One region of the Lysinibacillus sp. NPDC047702 genome, then DNA from elsewhere that is predicted to be linked to it. Evidence: a T-box and tRNA genes for the amino acid it is inferred to sense, from the RefSeq annotation. Region 1 holds a T-box; the other holds one or more tRNA genes.
What was found. The T-box of region 1 lies ahead of ileS (isoleucine--tRNA ligase). A T-box ahead of a tRNA ligase gene usually reads a tRNA of that ligase, here a tRNA-Ile.
Positions count from the first base shown of each region.

Region 2: it encodes a tRNA-Ile, which carries the amino acid that the T-box ahead of ileS (isoleucine--tRNA ligase) is inferred to sense. The anticodon was not compared.

Region 1 covers NZ_JBNNMG010000008.1:87,643-97,895, reverse strand. The annotation lists gene ACQKIM_RS06435 (YlmC/YmxH family sporulation protein) at 335-571, shown strand; gene ACQKIM_RS06430 (YggS family pyridoxal phosphate-dependent enzyme) at 718-1,422, shown strand; gene ACQKIM_RS06425 (cell division protein SepF) at 1,406-1,906, shown strand; gene ACQKIM_RS06420 (YggT family protein) at 1,927-2,208, shown strand; gene ACQKIM_RS06415 (RNA-binding protein) at 2,356-3,144, shown strand; gene ACQKIM_RS06410 (DivIVA domain-containing protein) at 3,239-3,763, shown strand; T-box leader at 3,864-4,084, shown strand; gene ileS (isoleucine--tRNA ligase) at 4,270-7,038, shown strand; gene ACQKIM_RS06400 (AraC family transcriptional regulator) at 7,267-8,445, opposite strand; gene ACQKIM_RS06395 (hypothetical protein) at 8,677-9,012, shown strand; gene ACQKIM_RS06390 (cation acetate symporter) at 9,032-10,253, shown strand, end outside.
Region 2 covers NZ_JBNNMG010000086.1:424-10,676, forward strand. The annotation lists tRNA gene ACQKIM_RS25360 (tRNA-Met) at 1-37, shown strand, start outside; tRNA gene ACQKIM_RS25365 (tRNA-Asp) at 43-118, shown strand; tRNA gene ACQKIM_RS25370 (tRNA-Thr) at 126-201, shown strand; tRNA gene ACQKIM_RS25375 (tRNA-Tyr) at 209-292, shown strand; tRNA gene ACQKIM_RS25380 (tRNA-Trp) at 297-370, shown strand; tRNA gene ACQKIM_RS25385 (tRNA-His) at 416-491, shown strand; tRNA gene ACQKIM_RS25390 (tRNA-Gln) at 501-575, shown strand; tRNA gene ACQKIM_RS25395 (tRNA-Lys) at 591-663, shown strand; tRNA gene ACQKIM_RS25400 (tRNA-Arg) at 684-760, shown strand; tRNA gene ACQKIM_RS25405 (tRNA-Pro) at 772-848, shown strand; tRNA gene ACQKIM_RS25410 (tRNA-Ala) at 863-938, shown strand; tRNA gene ACQKIM_RS25415 (tRNA-Ser) at 952-1,044, shown strand; tRNA gene ACQKIM_RS25420 (tRNA-Phe) at 1,049-1,124, shown strand; tRNA gene ACQKIM_RS25425 (tRNA-Gly) at 1,131-1,204, shown strand; tRNA gene ACQKIM_RS25430 (tRNA-Ile) at 1,209-1,282, shown strand; tRNA gene ACQKIM_RS25435 (tRNA-Asn) at 1,290-1,366, shown strand; tRNA gene ACQKIM_RS25440 (tRNA-Glu) at 1,368-1,439, shown strand; gene ACQKIM_RS25445 (nitroreductase family protein) at 1,857-2,483, opposite strand; gene ACQKIM_RS25450 (winged helix-turn-helix transcriptional regulator) at 2,612-2,986, shown strand; gene ACQKIM_RS25455 (response regulator) at 3,667-4,821, shown strand; gene ACQKIM_RS25460 (S-layer homology domain-containing protein) at 5,352-10,031, shown strand; gene ACQKIM_RS25465 (sensor histidine kinase) at 10,112-10,253, opposite strand, start outside.

The DNA of each region.
Region 1 (10,253 bases):
CTAAAATCTTCGCATCCTGCGAAAACGGCTAACTGACCTGCATCGGTAAAAACGCCACGTCCTGTGGCATTACCGAAATGACCGACATCGTATCGGCCCTCGTGCAGGCCTAGGCACAATCCAAAATCCGGACGCATTGTTTATCTGTGCGAAAGCGAAGCGACAGCAACAAATGTTTTCTGTAGCGAAAGCAAAGCGGCAGCTACAATTACGCCAAGGCGAAATTGATCTTCATTCAGCTATCTAACAATACATAACATAAATATAAAGTGACAGCATACTTTGATGGAGATAATAGTGGATGTCATAAAGTAATTGTTACAGGAGGGATATAATGCGTTTTTCAATGTTACAACAAAAAGAAGTTATTGAAGCAGGTAATGGGCGTTTTTTAGGGTTTGTGGTAGATGCAGAAGTGTCAAAAGAAACAGGCTATGTGACAGCGTTTATGATTGCAGAGCCGCGAAAATATCTTGGGCTTTTTCGAGGTGAAGATACTGTTAGAAAGGTCTACATGAAAGATGTACTTGTTGTTGGGAAAGATGTTATTTTAGTAAAAGCATTATCTTAAATTTGGTTGCCTATTTAGAGCCAAGCTATTTTCATTTACTATGAATGATGCAACTGTCCTTTCATATTAGGTCAGGCTATTCATTGATAATTCAGGCATAGCTTGTTACAATAAAGGAAACTATTGTTGTAAAGTTGGGAAAAACAGTGACAAAAATCTTAACAAATTTAAACAGAATTAATGATCTTATACATGCAGCCCAAAAACGTTCAATTTGGGAAACAGAGAAAGTTCAAATTATTGCAGTAACAAAAGAAGTTTCAGTTGGAAGAACACAAGAGGCAATCAATGCAGGACTTCTTCATTTAGGAGAAAATCGTCCAGAGGGCTTAAGTCGAAAAATAGAAGCAATTCAAGAAGATGTAAATTGGCATTATATTGGTTCTTTACAAACACGTAAGGTAAAACAAGTGATTAACCATATTGATTATTTACATTCATTGGATCGATTAAGTTTAGCAGAAGAAATCGAAAAAAGAGCAGACAAACCTATAAAATGCTTTGTTCAAATTAATGTATCAGGTGAAGAATCAAAACATGGTTTAACGATTGAGGAAGCCCTACCTTTTATTCAATCTTTAGCAAGTTTTACGAAAATTCAAGTAGTAGGTTTAATGACGATGGCACCAAATACAGATGACGATGACATGATTCGCACTGTTTTTAAGCAATTAAAACAATGTCAACAGCAAATAGCCGAGCAGGGATTCGTACATGCGCCTTGTACCGAGTTATCAATGGGCATGTCTAATGACTTTGAAATTGCGGTAGAGGAAGGGGCTACATTCGTTCGAGTCGGAACGGCTCTTGTTGGAAATGAAAGAGGGGAACAGGATGAGCATGAAAAATAAAATTAAAAACTTCTTTTATCTAGAGGAAGAATTAGAAGAAGAAATCACGCAAGCTCCTATTCAACAGCAACAACAACCCGTACATCATCAGCAACCGATTCATTCAGTAAAGCCTAAAAAGGTTATGAAAGAGCGCAAGGCACCCATTCACGAAATTGTTCCACAGAGTGCTGCACCTGCAAACAACATTGTTAGCTTACAGGCAGCCATGAACTCTAAAGGGGCAAAGGTTGTATTAGTAGAACCTAGAGTCTATGCTGAAGCACAGGATATCGCTGAACATTTAAAAAATAAACGTGCAACAATCGTCAATCTACAACGAATTGAACGTGAACAAGGCGTACGAATTATTGATTTTTTAAGCGGCACAGTTTATGCACTTGGCGGCGATATCCAAAGAATTGGTAAAGATATCTTCTTATGTACACCAGATAATGTAGAAGTGTCCGGCGAAATTTCAAATTTTATTTTAGACGATAATTAATAGCGAGGATTGTAGTTTATATGACTTTTTATTATGTTTTAAGGTTTGTATCATTAGCATTTGATATTTACTCACTGATGTTAATTGCATACATTTTAATGTCTTGGGTACCTGCTGCTCAAAATTCATCTATTGGACGCATGCTGGCAAATGTATGTGAACCGTATCTTGGTATCTTTAGACGATTTATTCCGCCAATTGGCATGATTGATATTTCTCCTATCGTGGCAATTTTTGTCCTTAATTTTGTTCAAAGAGGAGTTATTATTGTCATTCAAAAAATATACTTTATGTTTATGTAAAAGAAATCCTCACAAATGGTGGGGATTTTTTATTTTAGGGAATACTAATAAACGATAAGTAGCTAACATAACTAAATTTTGGTTACAAAACATGAAAATACCAATGAAATTGTACTAGTAAAAGAGAGATAATAGAGGTGTAGTTAAATGGAGCATTTAATACAACATTTTAGAAAAGAAGAACAGCCTTTTATTGAACAAGTGGTGAATTGGCAGCGAGAAGTGGAGGACCGCTACGCACCAAAGCTCACTGATTTTTTAGATCCTCGTCAGCGCTTTATCGTAACATCCATTATTGGACAATACGACACATTGCAAACGGCTAGTGCTGGACTTTTTAATGAGGCAGAAAGACAAAGAATGCTCATTTATCCCACTTATTATGAGCCAGTGGAGGAAGATTTTCAGTTTACAGTATTTACCATTCAATATCCTATAAAATTTGTACAATTGCGTCATCCAGATGTACTTGGCGCATTATTATCATTGGGGTTGAATCGAGGTAAGTTTGGTGATATCCGCGTTGATGAACACCATGTCCAGTTTGTTGTAGCAAATGAGATAGCGGAGTATGTCCGCTTGCATTTAACAGGTATTGGCAAGGTGAAGGTTCATGTAGAATCCATGAAAGAGGCAGAGTCGCTTCTGCAAAATGAGGAAGAATGGCTAGAAGAGTCTCACACGGTTACTTCAATGCGGTTAGATGTTATTATCGCAACAATTTTAAAGGTTTCTCGTCAAAAGGCACAGGCTTTAATAACAGGTAATAAAGTGCGTGTCAATTGGACAGAGCGAGATACAGTTGCTTTTGAATTACAAGAGGGGGATATTTTATCTATACGGGGTAGTGGTCGAGTAAAAATTCTAATGACAGAAGGCCGTACAAAAAAAGATAAAATCCGTTTACAAGTCGGTTGTTTGACCCAAAAAGGTTGAAAATCAAGTGAATTTCATTAATTTTTACTGCTAAGTTGTCGGAACAATTGTATAATAGAAATACGAATGTACATGTAAAGGAGAGAAGGATCGTATGCCATTATCACCTATTGATATACATAATAAGGAGTTTACAAAATCCTTCAGGGGCTATGCTGAGGATGAAGTAAATGAATTTTTAGATCAAATTATTAAAGACTACGAAATTTTATTACGTGAAAAAAAGGACGTTGAAAAACAGTTAGAGATGGCCTTAGAACAAGCTAGGCATTTTAACACTTTAGAGGAGACGTTACAAAAATCAATTGTTGTAGCACAGGAGGCTGCCGATGAGGTGCGAAGAAATTCACAAAAAGAGGCAAAGCTTATTGTGAAAGAAGCAGAGAAAAATGCTGATCGTATCCTCAATGAAGCTTTAACAAAGGCTCGTAAAGTAACAATTGAAATTGATGAGCTTAAAAAGCAATCCAAGGTATTTCGTAATCGATTTAAAATGCTTGTAGAGGCTCAGCTTGATCTATTAAATGCAGATGACTGGGACCATTTGTTGCAATATGATATAGATTTAACAGAAATTCAAGCATCTGTGGGAGAAGCACAGGAATCAGATCAAATTTAGCATTTATTTTGCGTGACGTATGAGCGCAATAAGTGAAACTTGACGTGATTGTTTGATTTTCATATACTAATGAAATAGTAATTATTTTAAACAGATATGCATACTGGCAGAGACGAAGACAGTATTTGTTAGGCGTAGCAAAGCGATTTGGGGATAGTGTGAGCCCAAACAAGCAAATAACAATGAACATCACTTCAGAGCTAAATAACTGAATGGAAGTAGGTTATTTCGTGATGCACAACGTTAACGTGCTTAAAGAGGTAGTACAAATTTGTGCTACAAGTAGGGTGGTACCGCGAGTATAAGCTTCTCGTCCCTTAGTGGGGATAGAGAGGCTTTTTTTATTTGCTTAATTTCCAACGAACAGCTACTTTTCTTTCGTTAAATCGTAAGCGATGAAAGAAATACTTAAACGTGTTGAATTCGCCAAGTGCTGTCATATGTATATGAATGCCTTAAGCATTAGCTTTGTTCTTTGTGTGTAAAATTAAAGGAGGAATAGAAGTATGGTTGAATATAAGGATACTTTATTAATGCCTAAAACAGATTTCCCGATGCGAGGAAACTTACCGGCAAATGAACCAAAAATGCAAGAAAAATGGAATGAAATGGACATTAACAAATTACAGATGGCGCGTACTGAAGGACGTCCTGAGTACGTACTACACGATGGTCCTCCCTATGCAAACGGTGATATTCATATCGGTCATGCACTAAATAAAGTGTTAAAAGATATGATTACACGCCATCGCTCTATGAATGGTTTTCATGTAAACTATATTCCAGGCTGGGATACTCATGGTTTACCAATTGAGCAGGCTTTAACAAACAAAGGTGTAAAGCGTAAAGAGATGTCTGTTGCGGACTTCCGAAAACTATGCGAAAAGTATGCGTACGAACAAATCGACAATCAACGAGTTCAATTCCGTCGTTTAGGCATTCGTGGTGATTGGGAAAATCCATATATTACTTTAAAACCAGAATTTGAAGCTCGCCAAATTGAAGTGTTCGGGAAGATGGCGGAAAAAGGCTATATTTATAAAGGCTTAAAGCCAGTTTACTGGTCTCCTTCTTCTGAATCTGCACTTGCAGAAGCGGAAATTGAATATCAGGATATTAAATCACCTTCTATTTATGTAAGCTTTGCTATTAAAGATGCTAAAGGTGTAGTACCAGCCGATGCTAAAATTATCATTTGGACAACAACGCCTTGGACAATTCCAGCGAACTTAGGGATTTCTGTAAACCCTGAATTTATTTATGTAGTTGCAGCAGTTGCAGATAAAAAATTCATCATTGCTAAAGAATTATTAGAAACAGTTGCTAAAGAACTTGATTGGGAATCCTATGAAGTTGTTCAAGAAGTTAAAGGTGAAGCACTGGATCGAGTTGTTGCGCAGCATCCATTCTATGACCGAGAATCTCTTGTGATGGTTGGTGAGCATGTAACGGCTGAGGCAGGTACTGGCTGTGTTCATACAGCACCTGGTCACGGGGAAGATGACTATTATATTAGTAAGCAATACGGTCTGCCAATTTTAAGCCCTGTTGACAATAGTGGCTGCTACACAGAGGAGGCACCTGGTTTTGAAGGTGTGTTCTATAACGATGCAAATAAATTAATTACCGAAAAATTACAAGAAGTAGGCGCACTAGAAAAGCTTAATTTCTTTACGCACTCATACCCACATGACTGGCGTACAAAAAAACCAGTTATTTATCGTGCAACACCACAATGGTTTGCGTCTGTTGAAGCATTCCGTGGTGAGTTACTAGAGGCTGTAAAAGCAACAGCATTTACACCTGCTTGGGGTGAAACGCGCCTTTACAATATGATTCGTGACCGTGGTGACTGGGTAATTTCACGTCAGCGTGCATGGGGTGTGCCGATTCCAATTTTCTATGCTGAGAATGGTGAGCCAATCATTACACCAGAAACAATTGCGCATGTTTCTGCGTTGTTCCGTGAGCATGGCTCAAATATCTGGTTCCAAAAAACAGCTAAAGAACTATTACCTGAAGGCTTTACACACGCTGGTAGCCCGAATGGTGAATTTACAAAAGAGAATGACATTATGGATGTTTGGTTTGATTCAGGGTCGTCACATCAAGGCGTGCTAGTAGAACGTGGTATGAAATATCCAGCAGATTTATATTTAGAGGGTTCTGACCAACACCGTGGCTGGTTCAACTCATCTTTAATTACGTCTGTTGCCATTAATGGCTATGCTCCATATAAGGGACTATTAACACACGGTTTCGTACTGGATGGAGAAGGACGCAAAATGAGTAAATCATTAGGAAATGTCATTATTCCGCAAAAGGTTATGGATCAATACGGAGCTGATATTCTTCGATTATGGGTTGCCTCTGTTGATTATACAAGCGACGTACGTATCTCAATGGATATGCTAAAACAAGTATCTGAAGTTTATCGTAAAATCCGAAACACATTCCGTTTCTTACATGGTAATGTAGCTGATTTCGATCCAACTAAAGATCGTGTAGCCTATGCAGATCTTCGTGAAATGGATCAATACGTTTATATGCGTCTGCAAGATGTCTTAAAAACTGTACGTACTGCCTATGATCGCTATGATTTTGCAGCTGTATACCATGCTGTTAATAACTTTGTTGCTGTAGAGTTATCCTCATTCTACCTAGATATTGCAAAAGATGTTGTATACATTGAGGGCACTGACAACAAAGATCGTCGTGCAATGCAAACGGTGATTTATGATACATTAATGACGTTAGTAAAAGTAATGACACCTATTATTCCTCATACAACAGATGAAATGTGGTCTTACTTACATGCTCAAGGTGTAGTAGAAGAGGGTTCTGTACAATTAACTGATTTCCCAGAAGTTGATGTACAAGGGAACTTCGAGGAACTGCGTGCAAAATGGGTGAAAATTATTGATGTTCGTGATGATATTCTAAAAGCTTTAGAAGAAGCCCGTAATGCAAAAACAATCGGTAAATCTCTTGAAGCAAAAGTAACTGTGTACGCTAAAGAGGATGTTGCTGCATTATTAAATGATGCAAGCATTGATTTTGCTCAACTTTCTATTGTTTCAGCCTTTGAAGTAGCATCTATTGATAAGGCACCAGCGGATGCGTTAGTGCTTGAGCACGCATCTATTGTTGTTGAGAAAGCAACAGGAGAAAAATGTGAGCGCTGTTGGTCAATTTCTGAATCAGTTGGTGCAAATGAAGCACATCCAACAGTTTGTGCGCGCTGTGCAGAAGTTGTAGAAAAATATTACGTTTAGAAATAATATTAATTGTGATGAAAACGCAAGTCTCCAAAATTGGGGGCTTGCGTTTTTTGATGAGACTATCATGTAATAAAGCCTATGTATAATTATTTAGTGAATTGCATTCTCGCCCTTTACTGGGTGTGGCCTGTCTCACGCATAGAAAGCACCAATCGTGGTGGACTTTTTATACTACTAGTTATGTTGGTTGATGAAACATGAAGATGGGCGTGAATGCACTTTTTATTTAAATAAAATTTCTTTTGTGTTGCGGTAGTCTGTTGGAGAAATGCCTACATATTTTTTAAATGTCAGGCTGAAATAATTTGGTGTGTTAAAGCCACAGATGGAGGAGATTTTCTCAATAGTATAGTCGTATTTTCTTAAAAAAGGCAATGTTTTAATGATACGGGTAAAGGCTACATAATCTACAAAATTGCGACCAGTTTCCTTTTTGAATAATCTGCTAAAATGTGTGGCGCTGAAATTTATATATTTGGCAACATCACTGATTGTAATTTGCTCATCATAATGCTCCTCTATATAAAGAATGGCCCTTTGAAGCTGTTCCTGTTCTGTTAAGTCTTCATAAAATCTTGCATGTATATTGTCAACAGGTGGTTTTCTCCTTGCCTTTCGAGCTTGGCTGTAGGATTCCTTCACTTGCATAGGATCATGAAAGACGCTTCCTATCCCCATAAATAGATGAATACAATACTCCTTTTTTAAGATCTCAATTACCTCATACAGAGAGTCCGCTCCTTCTGTCCAATGCTTAAACGAAGTAATTTCATTAGGTATACGCATCAGCAGCAGTAAATAACGTTCAAAATTTAAAAAGGAAAGAGAGGCTTTATCTGCAAAGCCCTGGCGAAACATATTGGTAATAACGCTATTTGCATCCTGAGGAATACATCGATTTTCATGTATATCGATATAGCCTTGAATTAAAAAAACAATATTTGGGATACAATCTTTTGATAAAAAGGAGGCAGATTGAATAATTTCCTGCTCATTTTCAATTTCTCCACGAATAAGCCGTTTTAAAAAGGCTTCTCTGAAAGGTGAGGTGTGGTCTTGTGAAATTTGCTGTGATAACTCAAGCATTGTAAGTGTGCTTGCTTGTTTTTCTTTATAAGATGTATAAAGTTTTTTTACAATTCTGATGAATTTTGATTTCTGTAAAGGTTTTATAAGTAATGCAGATAAATTTAATTCAATCGCTATACCAGTTGAGTAGGTAAGGTGTTCTGCAACAATAGGGACAATTAAACTATTAGGATAATTTCTTTTTAAACGATTTACCTTTACCCAATCAAATAAGTGGTTAATATCATAGATAAAGATTGCAACATCCTCTGTATTAGGCTGATTACAATTAATAAAGGTATTCGGTAGAAATTCTTCTAGCCAGTTGCTCATCTGTTGTTTTTCTAAGTAACTTTCCATGTACCAAACAATATTTAAAATGGTAACAACTCCCTTCTATTATAACGATAAAAGTATTTTAACTTAAAATAGCGTTTTTTTGTACTAATACAGCAATATTTTGTAACTATATTATAAACAAAATAGAATAGAATAATTGTAGTGAATAATAATTTGAAATTTCAGATAATTATTTGCGTATAGAAAAAAAGGGGGAGTTGAAATATGGCGGAAGTAGGAAGTAATGATTACGAGTACGTGGAAGCTGGAACAATCGATATTAAGGATCTTCCACCACTAGATGCAACTACTAACAAAATTATGAAAGATGAGCTTACTACAGGTTTTGGCTTAACGGTATTTTATTTCATTTTAATTTTTAGTATTCCGATTATGAACTGGTTTGCTCCGGAATTCGCATTTAAGAAAATTTGGGGCGGAATGACGGTAACATGGTTTGTTACAACTGTCATTATGATGGCTATGGCTTTTATTATTGCCTATGTCCATACAACATTGTACGAAAAACGCCTAAAGAAATATGAAGTAGCTAATAAGTAGGTTTGGGGGGAAATACTGAATGATGAAAGCTCTATTGGAACCGAAAATGATAATGACCATTGCTTTAATGGGAACAATTGTATATATTACGTATTTAACGAAAAAAAATACAACCGCATCCGATTTCTTCGTTGGGGGGCGTAGCTTCGGATGGTTTACAAATGGTTCAGCAATTGGTGGGGATTATTTAAGTGCGGCAACATTTCTTGGGATAGCCGGACTAACCTTCCAATTGGGGTATGATGGTGCATACTATGCATTTTGCTTCTCTATAGGTTTAACACTATTAGCTATTTTTGTGGCTGGTCCATTAAGACGATTTGGTGCATTTACTGTTGCCGATTTTTTAGCCTATCGTTTTCATAGTAAGCGAGCTCGACTAGTTGCAGTAGCGGTTGTTTTAGCGATTTCTGGTTTCTATGCCGCTCCACAGTTACTAGGTGCTGCACAAATTTTAAGCATGTTCTTTGGTACTTCATACGAATTTGGCATTATCTTTACATGTGTAGTGATGATTTTCTATGTTGGTATAGGTGGCATGAAAGGAACAACCATCAATCAGGCTCTAGAGCTTTGGATTCGTCTTGGTGCATTTTTAGTCATGTTGATTGCTGCAATGTATAGTGGATTACACTACGATAAGATTTTAGCTGCGATTAATTCATTTAGTGGTCCAATTACGGGAACTTCACCATATGCCCTAGATGGAAAAGATATTAATTTTGATGGGGCAGCTTGGACTGGGACAGGCTTCTATTTCCCAACATTTTGGCAAACCATTAGTATGACAATTGGATTAGCATTAGGAACAATTGGTCTGCCGCATATTTTACTAAGATTTTATACAAATCCAAGTGCAAAGGCAGCTCGTAAATCGGCATTAATGGCGATTGGAATTGCCAGTACGTTTTTCTTATTAGCTGTATTTTTAGGTGTCGTAGGTCGAGCTATTTTTATCTCTGGTACAGCAAGTGGAGAGGTAATGCGTGATTTAGTGCTTGGTGGAAATAATATGGTTATTCCTACGACAGCACTTGCATTAGGTGGGAAGTGGCTTCTTGGACTTGTTATAGCGGGGGCATTTGCTGCCATATTCTCTAACTTATCGGGGCTATTCATTACAAGTTCAGGAGCATTGGCACATGATTTATATGCGACTGTTATGAAAAAAGATATTACGCAAAAACAACGAGTAATCGCAGCGAAGGTTTCCATTGTTTTTTTAGGGATTATTTATGGCG
Region 2 (10,253 bases), on a different contig from region 1:
CCGAAGGTCGTTGGTTCAAATCCGGCCCCCGCAACCAAAAAAGGTCCCGTGGTGTAGCGGTTAACATGCCTGCCTGTCACGCAGGAGATCGCCGGTTCGATCCCGGTCGGGACCGCCATTATTTTGCCGGTGTAGCTCAGTTGGTAGAGCAACTGACTTGTAATCAGTAGGTCGTGGGTTCGACTCCTATCGCCGGCACCATTCCCTTGGAGGGGTAGCGAAGTGGCTAAACGCGGCGGACTGTAAATCCGCTCCTTAGGGTTCGGCGGTTCGAATCCGTCCCCCTCCACCATTTTAGGGGCATAGTTCAACGGTAGAATAGAGGTCTCCAAAACCTTTGGTGTGGGTTCGATTCCTACTGCCCCTGCCAGGTATTGAGGTACTCGTTCATATACAGCTGTTATCATATATAGTGGCGATTGTGGCGAAGTGGTTAACGCATCGGATTGTGGTTCCGACATTCGTGGGTTCGATTCCCATCAGTCGCCCCATTTTAAAATTGGGGTATAGCCAAGCGGTAAGGCAACGGATTTTGATTCCGTCATGCCTAGGTTCGAATCCTAGTACCCCAGCCATTCATTTCTTAATTTGAGCCATTAGCTCAGTTGGTAGAGCATCTGACTTTTAATCAGAGGGTCGAAGGTTCGAGTCCTTCATGGCTCATCATTTTTATAGATACATATGCGCCCGTAGCTCAATTGGATAGAGCGTCTGACTACGGATCAGAAGGTTATGGGTTCGACTCCTGTCGGGCGCGCCATATTATGATTTCGGAATGTAGCTCAGCTTGGTAGAGCACTTGGTTTGGGACCAAGGGGTCGTAGGTTCGAATCCTGTCATTCCGACCATCTTTATTTTATTTGGGGCCTTAGCTCAGCTGGGAGAGCGCCTGCCTTGCACGCAGGAGGTCAGCGGTTCGATCCCGCTAGGCTCCACCATTTTAATATTTTTGGAGGTATACCCAAGTCTGGCTGAAGGGATCGGTCTTGAAAACCGACAGGCGGGTAACACCGCGCGGGGGTTCGAATCCCTCTACCTCCTCCATTTCGGGTCAGTAGCTCAGTTGGTAGAGCATTAGATTGAAGCTCTAAGTGTCGGCGGTTCGATTCCGTCCTGACCCACCATTATTTGCGGGTGTAGTTTAATGGTAAAACCTCAGCCTTCCAAGCTGATGTCGTGAGTTCGATTCTCATCACCCGCTCCAAAATGGGCCTATAGCTCAGCTGGTTAGAGCGCACGCCTGATAAGCGTGAGGTCGATGGTTCGAGTCCATTTAGGCCCATCATTATTCCGAAGTAGCTCAGTTGGTAGTAGCACCTGACTGTTAATCAGGTTGTCGCAGGTTCGAGTCCTGCCTTCGGAGCCACGGCCCGTTGGTCAAGTGGTTAAGACACCGCCCTTTCACGGCGGTAACACGGGTTCGAATCCCGTACGGGTCATCAAGCATGTAGCACAGTTGTGTGTTACATGCTTTTTTCTTTATGTATGTCAATCAATTGCCTTATAAAATAGTGAAATTATAAGCCAAAAATTATAATACCATCCTAAATGAAACCATGGTCATTTGAGAGGAATAATCATAGTGCATTAGAAAGTGCGATCCTGCACTAGATAGAGCCAATTAATGAATCTGTAGACAGTTCAAAGTCTGAGGTAAATAATTTTAATTTTATAAAGAAGAAATCATTTGTGTGGGTTAATTAAGCCTTGAAACACAAGGTGAAGACTTACAATTTAAATCATATAAATAAATGACCAGTACTCACTTTAAATGAGTAACTGGTCATTTTTGCTTACATCAACAATACATTATTTCTTTGCCTACCTATTAACATAATCAGATACTATGAGAGCACCTAAATGATTTGGTTTCTATACATTACTTTATTTACATTATGTCTTACGGTCTTATGACCAGCTTTAGTACCTTTACCAATAGCTATAAGCATAACATCTAAATACCTTTCGGAAATATTTAAGATTTCTTTTAATTTCTTAGAATCATAGCCTGACATAGTGATTGTCTCAAAACCAGCTTCATTTGCTAACAAAATTAATGACATTGACGCAAGACTTACATCTCTAGTTAATTCTAGTTCTAGATCTTCTTTAGATTTATTTTCATAATAATTTATGGCAGCATTCGCTAGATAATCTCTTAGTGATTCATCAAAATAACCTGCCTGAAAGCCTTCTTCATGTATCTTAATAATATTATCTTTATCAAATGCCTGATAATCACCTAACATAACAATTAATGTTGAAGCCTCTATCACTTGTTGTTGATTAAAGGCTATAGGCAATAATAAATTTCTTAAATCTGGTTCATCAATAATTAAGTATCGAGTAGCTTGAATATTATTTCCATTAGGTGACTTACTTGCACTTTCAATTAATGAGGTTAGAATTTCTGAACTAATTTTATAACTTGGATCATAATGTCTAACTGAACGTCTTTTTTCTAAAATATTTTTTACACTCATTTTATCAACTCCGAAATTTTATTTATTGCACCTTTAATTATAGTAAGCAATAATAAATAAGAAAATAACGCACAAAAATGTGGTATAGCCACTTTTAAGTGCCTATTTAGGAGGAAAAGCACAAGCACATGGTTAACTATAATACTGGAATCAACATTTTTATGAACATTGCAGGTGGAAAGTGGAAATGTCTGATACTCTTTTTCTTGAGCCAAAAATCAGTAAGGACAAAAGAGTTTTACGAATTTATACCTGGAATTACACAAAAAGTCCTAACAGATCAATTGAAACAGTTAGAAAGAGATGGACTTGTACAAAGAGAAGTATTTAAAGAAGTACCTCCAAAAGTGGAATACAGCTTAACTGATCTAGGAAAATCATTTGTACCAGTATTAAACACAATGTGTGAATTCGGTAATACGTATGCACGTATAAAAGGTATAGAGAAAGATCAACAAATTTATTGTGATACGTTCCTTAGTTCTCAAAACGAAAATATATAGTAATTGTCACTTGTTCCTAAGTTGTTCCTTTTCAATATGCTTGATAAATTAGCTCTTGATATTTTATGGAATTACATGACAGCCTCTATAAAACTATTTCATATAAGGTTAAAGGTGACTGTATATAAAGAGGGGAAAAGTGACCAATATTATTACACTATAATTATATTGGTCACTTTCATTTTTAGCGGTTAAGTGACTATCAGTATTAGTAGTCATTCTAATAGCATTGTGTATCTAACTGCTCTATATTATTTTGAAGTTAACATTTCTGCGAATTAGAAATGAAGTGAATGAGTGTGCGTGGAATTTCTTTTGTTTAACTATAATTTTGAGACTACTTTATTCCAAGCAACATCTATTGCAGATGAGCGTGTAGGAACTAGCCGTATTAATGAAAATAAAATCAATAGGTTAACATTTTCAGCTTTCAAAGGATTAAGTAAATTTCCAATAGCTTTTTTTATTCTAATACCTCATCAATAAAGGTTAATGACCAGCAAGCTAATTTTAGCCGAGCTGGTCATCTTTTTTGTATTTGCTAGGATGGAATTACCTATGTAATATATCCAATTAAAATACAAAATTTTCCAATGATAAGTGGAGTTGTGTAGAAGTTGTATAGACCCATGTGATAACCTTTACTTGTTTTCTAGACTAACTTTTAAGGAGGGGATGTTATGAAAATTGTGATAGTAGATGATGAAAATCAATCATTAAAAAGACTAAAAAACTTACTTAAAAAAAGTAATGTCTCGGAAGTCGACATAGTTGGAGAATATACAAATTTTCTAGAAGTGGTTGCTCAAATACAAACAATGCAACCAGATGTTGTATTTTTAGATATAGTAATGCCTGATATGGACGGCCTAACACTTGGTAAAAGGGTTCGGGAACTATTACCAAACATAGAAATTGTCTTTACTTCAGTCTTTGACAAATATGCGATAGAAGCTTTCAATTTGCATGCCATAGACTATCTATTAAAGCCTGTGCAAAAGCCACGTTTACATAAAACATTGGAACGACTTCAAAAGATTATCGAAAAAAAACAACCAAACACAACTAGGCAAAAAATGATTCAACTGTTAGGAAGTATAAAGGTAGTAATGCCTGATGGAAATGCGCAAGTAATGAAGTGGCGCACATCAAAAGCAAAGGAATTGTTTACTTATATGCTTACCCATCGCAATGAAATCATTCAACGAGACCTCATTTTGAAGCTGCTTTGGCCAGAAATTGATATGGATAAGGCCTCTAAGCAGCTTTACACAGTTATTTATACCATCCGTCAAACTTTGGAGAATTATGGATTAGACGGAGTGGAAATTTCCAGTCCATTATTGAAATCAGGCTATCAGTTATTATTGAAAGATGTGGAAATCGATGTGGAACAATGGTTAACACAATTAAAGTCTTTACCTCCGCTTGAATTGACTACAATAAGGGCACATGAGCAGGTATTCCAAGCCTATTCAGGCAATTATTTGGGTGATAGTGATTATTTATGGTCAAAAAGCGAAAGGGAACGACTAAGACGTTTATGGTTATACCATGCACAACAATTAAGTAAATATTATATTAAAAATGAGAACTACTTTGCTGCTGTAAAGGTGCAAGTAAAGGTTCAGTCATTTTTCCCTGATGAGGAAGAAAGGTATTTTACCTTGATGAAGCTCTACGATTTACTGAGCAATGCAGCTGCTGTTGAGGAACAATACTGGTTATTAAAGAAAATGCTAAAGAAGCAAGTAGCAATGGAGCCAAGTGAGGAAATTGAAAGATGGTATCAAAAATGGAGACAAATGAGCGCGATTTTGCAGGTGAAAATTTAGATTAATATGTTATTTAGTATGAGAATGAAGAGGATTTGGAATTAATCGATCTAAAACTTAAAAAGCGGTTCTCATGACAACTCTCTTAGCGCATAGATTCTTCTCTTCATAACTCACTCCTCTTTAAAACTGTTCAACTTTGTTTAAAAGAATTTTTTCCTTTTTTAATAAAAAGATATTTGATATTAGTTAATTATATATTTGTTTAATCATAAAAAGAAATCCAATCAGCTGTCCTATGAAAGCTGAAGACTTGTAAAGTTAATAGAAATTTTGTGAGAAAAAAGGTGATGTGCAATAACGACATTGCCTATTTTTTATGTTGTAGAAGTTGTATAACCAATGTCAAAAGAGCACATTGTGCCAAATTTCTGATGTAAATATTTTGTATAGGTCGATGTTCTATAGTTAAGTGTGAGGAAATATTGAAAAACCTCAGATTTTTGGAGTTAATTTAGTTCATAAAAGGAGGATGAGTAGCTCTTTACTAAGAATTTTATGGCACTTTTTCAAAGAATGGAGGAACAAACATGCAAACTAAAAAGCAACAAAAATGGTGGAAACGCTCCCTCAACGCATTTCTTGCCACAGCACTAGTCGCAAGTAGTATCTCTTTTGTTGGTGTTCCACAAAAGGCAAAAGCAGCAACAAATGATACACCAATATCATCCCCAGCTGGTGTAGATGGTGCAGTTTTATGGCTTCGCCCCGATAAGGGAATTAGTGTTGAAAGTGGAAAAACAGTATCTGAATGGCAAGATCAAAGTAATGTTGGCAATCATGCTACACAGAGTACAACTACTCTGCAACCAATGTACCGTAATGATGCACAGTATAATGTGAATTTTAATCCGATGTTAGAGCTGAATAATAAGTATTTTGATCTTGATGTCAATAAACTTCCTACGGGTAATTCATCACGAACAATTGTAGCTGTAGCAGCATCAGAGAACAATACAGCCGATAATCGTTATATCATTTCATGGGGAACTGCTTCTGGGGGTAATATGATAGGCATGCTCCAGCTTAGTGGAACCACAAAAGGTGCGATGTCTATTTATGGAGGCTCGTTCTCAAGTGAGGATGGTTTCTGGCAAAAAAATGTGCCAAATGAACTGGTGGCAACATACGATGGTACGAATGGTGCGTTATATAGCAAAACGACACAAATAGGTAAAGCACCTCAGAGCTGGAATACCGCTAAGACACAGGCACGAGTAGGACGTATTATTGGAAGTGGTCGACCAGAAGAATGGATAGGAACAATTGGCGATATTATTGTGTATGACCGTGCTCTGGATGATACAGAACGCAAACAAATAAGTTCATATCTTGCTATTAAATATGGCTATACACTTGGAGTTGAGGGACTTTCTACGAATAGTAAAAAGGCAGATTATTTAGCTTCTGATACAAGCGTACTATGGAACGCAACTACAAATGCAGCGTATTATCATAGCATCGCAGGGATTGCGCGTGATGATAATGGTGGATTATTGCAGAAGCAAAGTAACAGCACAAACCCTGGTCATCAAGTGATTATTGGTTTAAGTGAAATTAGTGATAAAAACTCTAATAATGTAGCAACTTTTTCAACTGATATGCAATATTTAATGTGGGGAGATAATAATCAACCATTTACTTATACTAAACCAATTGGTGATAGAGCACATACTGAACGCATTTGGAAAGTGCAAAATAGAGGAAATGTTGGACAAGTAGAATTTGCCATTCCTAAAGCAGCCTTACCAGAAAAAGGAGCATTGCTAGTAGGGGATAGTGATACAGATTTTAGTGCAGCAAAAGAATATCCATTAACGTTAAAAACAATTAATGGAAAAGAGTATTATACAACAAAGTTAACGTTCACAGATGGTCAATATTTTACTCTTGTGACAACACAGCCTGAACTAGAAACAGCAACCCTAACACAAACAATCACTGATGAAAATAAAGTGACCTTAATTTTTGATCAAAGTGTGACTTTAACAGATTTAAATGGCTTTACAATTACGAAAGATGGAAAAGAGATTCCTATACAAAGTGTTACTCACACAATAGATGGTAATAAGATAATTTTAACATTACCAACAAATGAAAATGTTACAAATGAATCAGTTATTAAGGTGAAATATGAAAAAGACTCTGGTAACTTAAAAGGTAGCACAAATAATCTGCCAGTTGGGAATTTTGAAATAGAGGCAGTAAATTCATTTGCAACTTCTTTAAAAATCAACGAGCCAAGTACTACGATTGTAGCAAAGCCAAAACCGGACATAAAAGGTGAAGTTGAAGCTGGTTCAAATGTTGAAGTTGTGATAAAAGATAAACTAGGAAATATAGTACCAAATGCAGGTGGTATGGCTAGTGTTGATGGGAACGGCAATTGGACATATACACCTTCATTAGATTTAGCAATAGGTGACTATACAATTGAAGTGAAAGCTACAAAAAACGATAAGACAGTTACAAAAACAAAGCCATTAACAATTGTTGATAAAACAGCCCTTCATAATAAAGTAACAGAAATAGAAGGCTTAACACCAACACATTACACATCAGAAAGCTGGGCAAAATTACAGGAGAAATTAACTGAGGCAAAAGCAGTGTTAACGAATCCTACTGCTACACAACAAGAGGTAAATTCGGCATTACAGGCATTAGAAGATGCACAAAATGCCTTAAAAGCACCAAAACCAACAAGTGTGGCACTGACACAAACAGTATCTGAAGGTAATAAAGTGACACTGACATTCAATCAAGAAGTAGAGCTAACAGATTTAACAGGCTTTACTGTCATGGTGGATGGAACGCCAGTAACACCGACATTTGAAGTTGATCCAACTGATAGTAAAAAGGTGATCTTTACATTACCGAATGGCACAGACGTAACGAATAAAGAAGTGAAGGTTATTTATAATGGTGCAGGTAATTTAAAAGGTAAGGGAGCGACAGGTGCGCCTGTAGAGAATTTTGAAATGGTGGCAGAGGACCCATACAGCGCAGCGTTCCAAATTACGAAGCCAGACGCAGTAACAGCTAATCCGCAGCCAACAATTGGTGGGAAGGTGGATGTAACCACAACACCATCTACTGTGACGATTGTCTTGAAAAATGACAAGGATGAGTCTCTGCTGGTAGATGTGGCGGCAACAGTCGATCCACTAACAGGTGAATGGACATATACACCACCAACAGGTTTACCAGATGGCACATATACAATTATTGCAACAGCAACAAATGGTCAACAAACGGTAACGAAAAAACATACATTTACAGTGGCAACAACACCAATAGTAAACAAAGTACCACTACAGCAAAAGGTGGATGACGCTAAAAACTTAGTTGCAGGTGAGTATACGCCAACAAGCTGGGCACAGTATCAAGAGGCTTTAAAGAAAGCGAATGAAGTGCTGACGAATCCAAATGCAACACAGGGAGAAGTAGACAAAGCATTAGCAGCATTAACGGTGGCACAAAATGCACTTGTGAAATTAGGCAAAGGGCTAGGTACATTAACTCCATCTACAGGTACGTTAAGTCCAAACTTCCAAACAGGGGTAACAGATTACACAATGACAGTTGGCTATCCAACATCAGTCATTGACTTTACAGCGATTCCAGTAGAGGCAGGTGCTACAGTCACAACAACAGTTAATGGGCAGCCAGGCAGTATTGGACAAATTCCATTGCGTGTAGGCGAAAACATACTTGTCATTACAGTAAAAGATGCAAATGGTAACGAGAAACACTATACCGTGAAAATCTATCGTCAAGCTGATACATCTTATCCAGGTGGTGGGAATTCAGGTAACGGTGGTACGACAACACCAATAACACCGACACCGGGTGACACAAAAACAAAAATCCAAGTGGAGCTTGAAATCGATGGCGAAAAACCACTGGAAAAAACTACTGTAGAGATTGAGCGTACTAAGCATGCCAATGGCGATATCACAGACTTTGTTGCTCTGACAGAAGCCAATGCAAAAGAAGCTGTGGCAAAGGCAAAAGCAATCGGTAACGATATTGCGCGTATCGTATTACCAGATGTGAATGATGAAGTGAAGGAAGCGAAAGTTGAAATTCCAAAAGAATCCTTGAAATTATTACGCGATAACGGAATAGCGTTAGAAATTTCATCAGAAAACGGACATATTGCAATTCCAGTAAGTTCAATGCAGGGCATTGACGATAACTTCTACTTCCGTCTAGTACCCGTGAAAAAGGAAAGCGAGCGTCAAGCGATTGAAGAGCGTGCACGTGCAGAGCGCGTTGTGCGAGCAACACTGCAAAGCAATGATGTGCATGTGGTAGCACGTCCAATGACAATCGAAACAAATATGCCAAGTCGTCCTGCGCAGGTAACATTGCCATTAAAAGGCGTGAAAATCCCAACGGGTGCAGCAGAGCGTGAGGCATTCCTGAAGCAATTAGCGGTATTTATTGAACACTCCGATGGGGAGAAGAAAGTCGTTATCCCTGAGGTAGTAACAATGGCGAAGGGTGAGCTAGGCTTACGCTTTACAGTAGAGAAGTTCAGCACATTCACAATTATTCAGGTGAATAAGGTCGAAGAAACAAAACCATCTCTTGAAGTAAAAGAGCATGAAGCGTACATTAAGGGCTTCCCAGATGGCACATTCGGTCCAGAGAAAAACGTAACACGTGCTCAAGTGGCAACAATGATTGCGCGTATCTTAGGCTATACAGATGGACCAGTAAACACTGCACCATTTAAGGATATTCCAAGTGATCATTACGCAGCGGGAGCTATTGCCTTTGTCAAAGAGCGTAGCATTATGAATGGCGATATTAATGGTAACTTCCGTGCCAGTGAAAACATTACACGTGCACAAATGGCAACGGTAGTGGCGAACTTTAAGCAACTGCCTATCGAAGAGAATGTAGCGATTACATTCAACGATACAAAAGGTCATTGGGCACAATGGATAATCGAAGCGAACCGTGTGGCAGGCATCATCAACGGTCGTCAGGATGGTAGCTTTGCGCCAGAAGAATATTTAACACGTGCTCAAGCGGTGATCATGATGAACCGCATGTTTGAGCGCGGTCCGCTACAAGGCGTAACAGCACCAAGCTTCCCAGATGTAAAAGCAACACACTGGGCATTCAAAGAAATTGAGGAAGCAGCGAAATCTCATACTTATTTTATTGATGAAGATGGGGACGAGCAACTTTCAAAATAAGACATATAGCAAAAGCAGGCTAGGGGAAACCTTAGCCTGCTTTTTCAATAGAGACGGATAGACTCGACATCGCCCTCTCTTTATTTAGGAATTTGTAAGGAGATTGTTGTGCCTTGTCCAACCACGCTTTCTATGGTTAATTCTACGCCAAATAATTGTTTTAGGCGCTGTTGGGTATTGACGAGGCCCACGCTTCTTTTCTCTTTAGGACCATTGTTATCA